2 regions of the Alicycliphilus sp. T452 genome follow, and region 2 is predicted to be linked to the other one. Evidence: riboswitches for the same ligand, from Rfam matches in the RefSeq annotation. Region 2 holds a riboswitch; the other holds the start of a gene.

Region 1 (3,788 bases), on a different contig from region 2:
CCGGTGACCAGGCCGAACGCGCCCGGGATGATCACGTCCTCGCGCCCTGGCAGGCGCCGGCGCAGGGTGGCGAGCCGGCCCTCGGCGCGCTCCCGCGCCCTGGCGGAGCGCTCGGCCTTGAAGGCCTCGATCTCGTGCTCCTTGGCGTCCTCGCTGTCGTCGTATGCGTCGTCGACCAGGCCGCCGTTGCGCATCCAGGCGTAAGGCGCCTCGGGCTGGGTGTCGTTGTCCTCGGGCTCGGCCTCGACGCGTTCGCACAAGGCTTCCTCGCAGGCCTCGGCCAGAGCCTCGGGCGTCATGTGGCGCGCGTTCAGCCCCTCCACGCCGATCACGCGCGGGTCGGTGCGCAGGCGCTCGTGCAGCTGGCCCTGGCCCACGTCCACGCCCACGACCTGCGCCGCGCCGCGCTGCAGCAGGCAGTCGGTGAAGCCGCCCGTGCTCTGGCCCACGTCCAGGCAGCGCAGGCCCGCGACCTGGATGCCCGTGGCGGCCAGCGCGCCTTCGAGCTTGAGCCCGCCGCGCGAGAGGTACTTGGCCTCTGCCGCGTCGAGCAGCTGCAGCTCGGCGCCCGCGGGGATGTCGTCGCCGTTCTTGGCGACCCTGTTCCAGGGCAGCGTCGGCGCCAGGCGCCACTGCACGCCGGCGGCGATCAGGCGCTGGGCCTGCGAGCGGGTGGCGGCGTGGCCGCCTTCCACGAGGAATACGTCTGCGCGCATGGCGCCTGTCCTTTATGAGTCAAATCGGGCTCCAGCGCTTTCTGGACAAGCGCTGGAAGCTATCAACTTAGTAGCGATAGGTGTCGGGCTTGTAAGGGCCGCTCTTGCTCACGCCGATGTAGGCGGCCTGCGCGTCGGTCAGCTCGGTGAGCTGCGCGCCGACCTTCTTCAGGTGCAGGCGGGCCACCTTCTCGTCGAGGACCTTGGGCAGCACGTAGACCTTGCCCGCCTCGTAGGCGTCGGGGCGCGTGTACAGCTCGATCTGCGCCAGCGTCTGGTTGGCGAACGAGTTGGACATGACGAAGCTCGGGTGGCCCGTGGCGCAGCCCAGGTTCACCAGGCGGCCCTTGGCCAGCAGGATGATCTTCTTGCCGTCGGGGAAGGTGATGTGGTCCACCTGGGGCTTGATCTCTTCCCACTGGCAGTGGGCTTCCAGCCTGGCGACCTGGATCTCGTTGTCGAAGTGGCCGATGTTGCAGACGATGGCCTCATCCTTCATCGCCTGCATGTGCTCGAAGGTGATGACGTCGCGGTTGCCCGTGGTGGTCACGAAGATGTCGGCTCGTGGCGCGGCGTACTCCATGGTCACCACGCGGTAGCCTTCCATGGCCGCCTGCAGCGCGTTGATGGGGTCGATCTCGGTCACCCACACCTGGGCGCTGAGCGCGCGCAGCGCCTGGGCGCTGCCCTTGCCCACGTCGCCATAGCCGCAGACTACGGCCACCTTGCCGGCGATCATCACGTCGGTGGCGCGCTTGATGCCGTCCACCAGCGACTCGCGGCAGCCGTAGAGGTTGTCGAACTTGCTCTTGGTCACCGAGTCGTTCACGTTGATGGCGCGGAACTTGAGCGTGCCCTTGGCGGACATCTCGTTCAAGCGGTGCACGCCGGTGGTGGTCTCCTCGGTCACGCCGACGATCCGGGCGCTCTTGCGGCTGTACCAGGTGGCATCCTCGGCCAGCTTGGCGCGGATGGCGGCGAAGACGATCTTCTCCTCCTCGCTGCCCGGGTGGGCCAGCACGGACAGGTCCTTCTCGGCGCGCATGCCCAGATGCATGAGCATGGTGGCGTCGCCGCCGTCGTCCAGGATCATGTTCGGGCCTTCGTCATCGGCGCCCTTGGGGCCGAACTCGAAGATGCGGTGGGTGTAGTCCCAGTAGTCTTCGAGCGACTCGCCCTTGACGGCGAACACCGGCACGCCCGTGGCGGCGATGGCCGCGGCCGCGTGGTCCTGCGTGGAGAAGATGTTGCACGAGGCCCAGCGCACGTCGGCACCCAGCGCCTTGAGCGTCTCGATCAGCACGGCGGTCTGGATCGTCATGTGCAGGCTGCCGGTGATGCGCGCGCCCTTGAGCGGCTGCTGCGCGGCGAATTCCTCGCGCACGGCCATCAGGCCGGGCATCTCGGTCTCGGCGATGCGGATTTCCTTGCGGCCCCAGTCGGCCAGGGAAATGTCGGCGATGGCCGAATCTGGGGAGGCTTTGAGAACTGCGCTCATGGCGGCTTCCTTCTGAGAAGATGTGAAAAAGCCACGCGCCTGGGGGATGGAACCGTTCACCGCACAGGACTGGCGTGGGTGAGCGTCGTTGCAAGAATGGGTTCCGAGCCTCACGCCCCGCCGGTAGCTGGGGGCGCTGCAACGCTCCTCGGAATCATCAATTATAGAGTTGTCGCCTGCGTGGCTGCCGTGCCCTGCGCGGCGCCCGACACTGGAACATTCATTTTTTTCAGGAGCACTGCATGGACCCCAAGGACAAGGTCGCCATCGTCACCGGCGGCGCCAGCGGCATCGGCCGCGCGCTCGCGCAGCGGCTCGCGGCCGAGGGCGCGCGCGTGGTCGTGGCCGACCTGCACCTGGAGCCGGCGCAGGCCGTGGCCGACGAGGTCAAAGGCCTGGCCGTGCGCTGCGATGTCAGCCGCGAGGCCGACATCCAGGCCCTGGTGGCCGCCACGCGCGAGCGCTACGGCCGCGTGGACGCCTACTTCTCCAACGCCGGCATCCTGGGCCGCCCCGGCGGCATCGAGCTGGAGGACCCGCTGTGGGAAGCCATGTGGCACATCCACGGCATGGCCCACGTGTGGGCGGCGCGCGCCGTGGTGCCCGCCATGGTGGAGCACGGCGAGGGCTTCTTCCTCGTCACCGCCTCGGCGGCGGGGCTGCTCAGCATCGTCGAATCGGCCCCGTATGCCGTGACCAAGCACGCGGCCGTGGCCTTCGCCGAGTGGCTGCGCATCGCCTACGGGCGGCGCGGCGTGCAGGTGGCCTGCCTGTGCCCGCAGGCGGTGCAGACGGCCATGATCCCGGACGACGGCGGCTCGGCCGGCGTGGACGGCGTCCTGCCGCCCGGGCAGGTGGCGGGCGACGTGCTGCAGGCCATGCGCAGCGGCCAGTTCCTGGTGCTGCCCCACGCCGAGGTGGCACAGTACTACGCCGCCAAGGCGCAGAACCCCGACCGCTGGCTGGGCGGCATGCAGAAGCACTACGCGCGGCACATGCAGCAGCAGAGCTGAGGGCGGCCGGTAAAATCGCGGGCACTCTCCGGCGCGGTCCCGTCCGCGCCGCCGCATTGCCCGGGGGGCCCGCAGGCCCCTGCCACCCACCTCTGGAACCCTCGTGTCCTACGCCTCCGAAACCCGGCGCCGCCGCACCTTTGCCATCATCTCCCACCCCGACGCGGGCAAGACCACGCTGACCGAGAAGCTGCTGCTGTTCTCGGGCGCCATCCAGATCGCCGGCGCCGTCAAGGGCCGCAAGGCGAGCCGCCACGCCACGTCCGACTGGATGGAAATCGAGAAGCAGCGCGGCATCTCGGTGGCATCGAGCGTGATGCAGATGAGCTACCGCGAACACGTCATCAACCTGCTCGACACGCCCGGCCACAAGGACTTCTCCGAAGACACCTACCGCGTGCTCACGGCCGTCGATTCGGCCCTGATGGTCATCGACGCGGCCAACGGCGTGGAGGCGCAGACGCGCCGCCTGATCGAGGTCTGCCGCCAGCGCGACACGCCCATCATCACCTTCGTCAACAAGATGGACCGCGAGGTGCGCGACCCGCTGGACATCCTCGA
Region 2 (3,788 bases):
TGACCGACGGCGACACCCTCACGGCCGCCGCCGTGGCGCGCGCGCTCTCGTTCGACCAGGACGCCCGCGCCCCCCAGGCCGGCGGCGACGGCCCTCCCGGCACCGACCTGCGCAGCCTGGAGGCGGCCGCCCTGCGCACCGCGCTGCACACCCCGGGCCGCACGCGCCGCGAACTGGCCCAGGACCTGGGCATCAGCCCGCGCACCCTGTACCGCAAGCTGCGCGCGCTGCAGCCCTGATAGCTGCCAGCGCTTGCCAGCAAAGGGCTGGGGCCGGTTTTTGCCGATAATGGCGCCCATGCCCCGCCGCCGCCTGAGCACCCCCATTCATGCCGCCAGCACCGTGCTGGCGCTGGTGCTGCTGGCCGCCTGCGCGGCGCCCGCGCCCGCGCCCAAGGGCGAAGTCCAGGGAGCGGACGCCAGCGTGCAGGAATGGGGCCAGTCCGACATGAATCGCGTGGCCTCCGTGGCCATGCGCGAGAACCTGGAAGGCCTGCTTCGCCTGGCCGACAAGCTCTACCGCCGCAACCCGTCCGAGTGGCGCAAGGGCGGAGCCGCCAGCCGCGAGGACGCCGTGGCGCGGCTGCGCGCCGCCATCGACCAGCGCAGCGGCTGGCCCGCGCTGCAGCAGCGCCGCGACATCGACGCGCTGGCGCTGGCCCTGTCGCCCGGCTACGCGGGCGACCGCGTCGCGGGCTTCATCTACGCCGTGGCCGACATGCTCATCGCCGCCCACGGCGGCAAGACCGAGTTCTACCTGGTCGACGGCCAGGACGCGCAGCACCTCCACAACGCCGCGCGCAACCTGGAAGTGGCCGTGTGGATGCTCGCGCAGCGGCGCACCCCCACGGGCGCGCCCTTGCTGCTGGCCGACGAGATCAGCGCCGCCGAGCGCAACCTGAGCTACGAGCGCGAGTTCGGCAAGATCATCGCGCGCGTGGACCTGCTGGCGCAGGTCACCACCGAGAAATACCGCCGCGCCGTCATCGGCTACGTGCAGGGGCTGGTGGGCGGCACGTTCATGCAGTTCCTGCCGGTGCGGTAGCCGCTGCCCGCCCGGAAAGAGGGCGGCGCACTCACCAAGGCAAGGCGCCTGAGATCGTGGACACGTTCTGAGGCGAGTCCCCCGCGCCGGCGCCGGGAAAAAGGCCCCGCGCTTGGCCCTGCGGCGCGAGGCGATAAGGCAAATCAGTAAAATCCACGCCTTTCCCCCAAGGAGCGTTGCAGCGGGCCGGCCAGCGGACCGTCAGGCTTGGGGCCGCATTTCCCTTCGCAACGACGCTCACCTGTACCCCCGAACCGTTTGCACAGGTGAGTCCGATGCCCGCTGTCTCCGTCCCCCCCATGAAGCTTTCCGGCCTGGAGCCGGTATTGATTGGCGAAGGCTCCTTGTTCGTCAACGTCGGCGAGCGCACCAATGTCACCGGCTCCAAGGCCTTCGCGCGCATGATCCTGGGCGAGCAGTACGAGCAGGCCCTGTCGGTGGCGCGCCAGCAGGTGGAGAACGGCGCCCAGGTCATCGACGTGAACATGGACGAGGCCATGCTCGACAGCAAGGCCGCCATGGTGCGCTTCCTCAACCTGATCGCGTCGGAGCCCGACATCGCCAGGGTGCCGGTCATGGTGGACAGCTCCAAGTGGGAGGTCATTGAGGCCGGCCTGCGCTGCCTGCAGGGCAAGGGCATCGTCAACTCCATCAGCATGAAGGAGGGCGTGGAGGAGTTCAAGCGCCAGGCAAAACTCATCAGGCGGTACGGCGCCGCCGCCGTGGTCATGGCCTTCGACGAGCAGGGCCAGGCCGACACCTTCGCGCGCAAGACCGAGATCTGCGCGCGCGCATACCGCATCCTGGTGGATGAGGTGGGCTTCGCGCCCGAGGACATCATCTTCGACCCCAACATCTTCGCCATCGCCACCGGCATCGAGGAGCACGCCAACTACGCCGTGGACTTCATCGAGGCCACGCGCTGGATCAAGCAGCACCTGCCGGGCGCCAAGGTTTCGGGCGGCGTGTCCAACGTGAGCTTCAGCTTCCGCGGCAACGACCCGGTGCGCGAGGCCATCCACACCGTGTTCCTGTACCACGCCATTGCGGCGGGCATGGACATGGGCATCGTCAACGCCGGCATGGTGGGTGTGTACGACGACCTGGAGCCGACCTTGCGCGAGCGCGTGGAGGACGTGGTGCTCAACCGCCGCCCGGACGCGGCCGAGCGCCTGCTGGAGATCGCCGAGGCTGCCAAGGGCGCGGCCAAGGACGACAGCAAGAAGCTCGAATGGCGCGGCACGCCCGAGGCGCCCAGGCCCGTGGGCGAGCGCCTGTCGCACGCGCTGGTGCACGGCATCACCGACTTCATCACCCTGGACACCGAGGAGGCCTACCAGCAGATCGTGGTGCAAGGCGGCGGCCGCCCGCTGCACGTGATCGAGGGCCCGCTCATGGACGGCATGAACATCGTCGGCGACCTGTTCGGCGCCGGCAAGATGTTCCTGCCCCAGGTGGTCAAGAGCGCGCGCGTGATGAAGCAGGCCGTGGCCCACCTGATCCCCTACATCGAGGAGGAAAAGCGCCAGCAGGAGGCCGCGGGCCTGGACGTGACGAGCAAGGGCAAGATCGTCATCGCCACCGTCAAGGGCGACGTGCACGACATCGGCAAGAACATCGTCACCGTGGTCCTGCAGTGCAACAACTTCGAGGTCATCAACATGGGCGTGATGGTGCCCTGCCACGAGATCCTGGCGCGCGCCAAGGCCGAGGGCGCGGACATCGTGGGACTGTCCGGCCTCATCACCCCCAGCCTGGAAGAGATGCAGTACGTGGCGGGCGAGATGCACAAGGACGACTACTTCCGCATCAAGAAGATCCCGCTCCTGATCGGTGGCGCCACCTGCTCGCGCGTGCACACCGCCGTGAAGATCGCGCCGCAGTACGAAGGCCCCGTGGTCTACGTGCCCGACGCCTCGCGCAGCGTGAGCGTGGCGCAAAGCCTGCTGGGCGAGGGCAAGAACGCGTATCTCGCCGAGGTGCAGGCCGACTACGACCACGTGCGCGAGCTGCACGCCAAACGCAAGAAGCTGCCCATGTGGACGATAGACAAGGCGCGCGCCAACGCCACGCGGCTCGACTACGCGCCGGTGGCGCCGCGCGCCCTGGGCCGGCGCGTGTTCAGCAACTTCGACCTGGCCGAAATCGCCAAGTACCTCGACTGGGGGCCGTTCTTCCAGACCTGGGACCTGGCCGGGCCCTTCCCCGCCATCCTCGACGACGCGGTGGTGGGCGAGGAGGCGCGCAAGGTCTACGCCGACGGCCAGGCCATGCTCAAGAAAATCATCGAAGGCCGCTGGCTCACGGCCAATGGCGTGATGGGCCTGTTCCCCGCGAACCGCGTGGGCGACGACGTCGAGTTCTATGCCGACGAATCACGCACCGAGGTCCTGATGACCTGGTACGGCCTGCGCCAGCAGACCGAAAAACAGGTGGATGCCGAAGGCCGGCTGCGCCCCAGCCGGTGCCTGGCCGACTTCGTCGCGCCCAAGGAGTCGGGCATTGCCGACTACGCCGGCATGTTCGCCGTCACCGCCGGCATTGGCGCCGAGAAGAAGGAAAAGGAATTCCTGGACGCGCTGGACGACTACAGCAACATCCTCTTCAAGGGCCTGGCCGACCGCCTGGCCGAAGCCTTCGCCGAATGCCTGCACGAGCGCGTGCGCAAGGACCTGTGGGGCTACGGCGCCGATGAGAGCCTGAGCAACGAAGACCTCATCAAGGAAAAATACCAGGGCATACGC

The links. Region 2 has a riboswitch for S-adenosylhomocysteine ahead of metH (methionine synthase). Riboswitches for the same ligand answer to the same signal wherever they lie in the genome.
Region 1: linked by a shared signal. The riboswitch ahead of ahcY (adenosylhomocysteinase) and the one ahead of metH (methionine synthase) in region 2 are both predicted to bind S-adenosylhomocysteine.

The regions. Positions count from the first base shown of each region.
Region 1 covers NZ_JBTNEH010000011.1:116,039-119,826, reverse strand. Annotated here, with positions in the region: gene ACX12L_RS12005 (TlyA family RNA methyltransferase) at 1-716, opposite strand, end outside; gene ahcY (adenosylhomocysteinase) at 784-2,214, opposite strand; S-adenosyl-L-homocysteine riboswitch at 2,288-2,370, opposite strand; gene ACX12L_RS11995 (SDR family oxidoreductase) at 2,457-3,227, shown strand; gene ACX12L_RS11990 (peptide chain release factor 3) at 3,331-3,788, shown strand, end outside.
Region 2 covers NZ_JBTNEH010000007.1:3,343-7,130, reverse strand. Annotated here, with positions in the region: gene ACX12L_RS07990 (sigma-54 interaction domain-containing protein) at 1-239, shown strand, start outside; gene ACX12L_RS07985 (hypothetical protein) at 298-1,044, shown strand; S-adenosyl-L-homocysteine riboswitch at 1,207-1,290, shown strand; gene metH (methionine synthase) at 1,320-3,788, shown strand, end outside.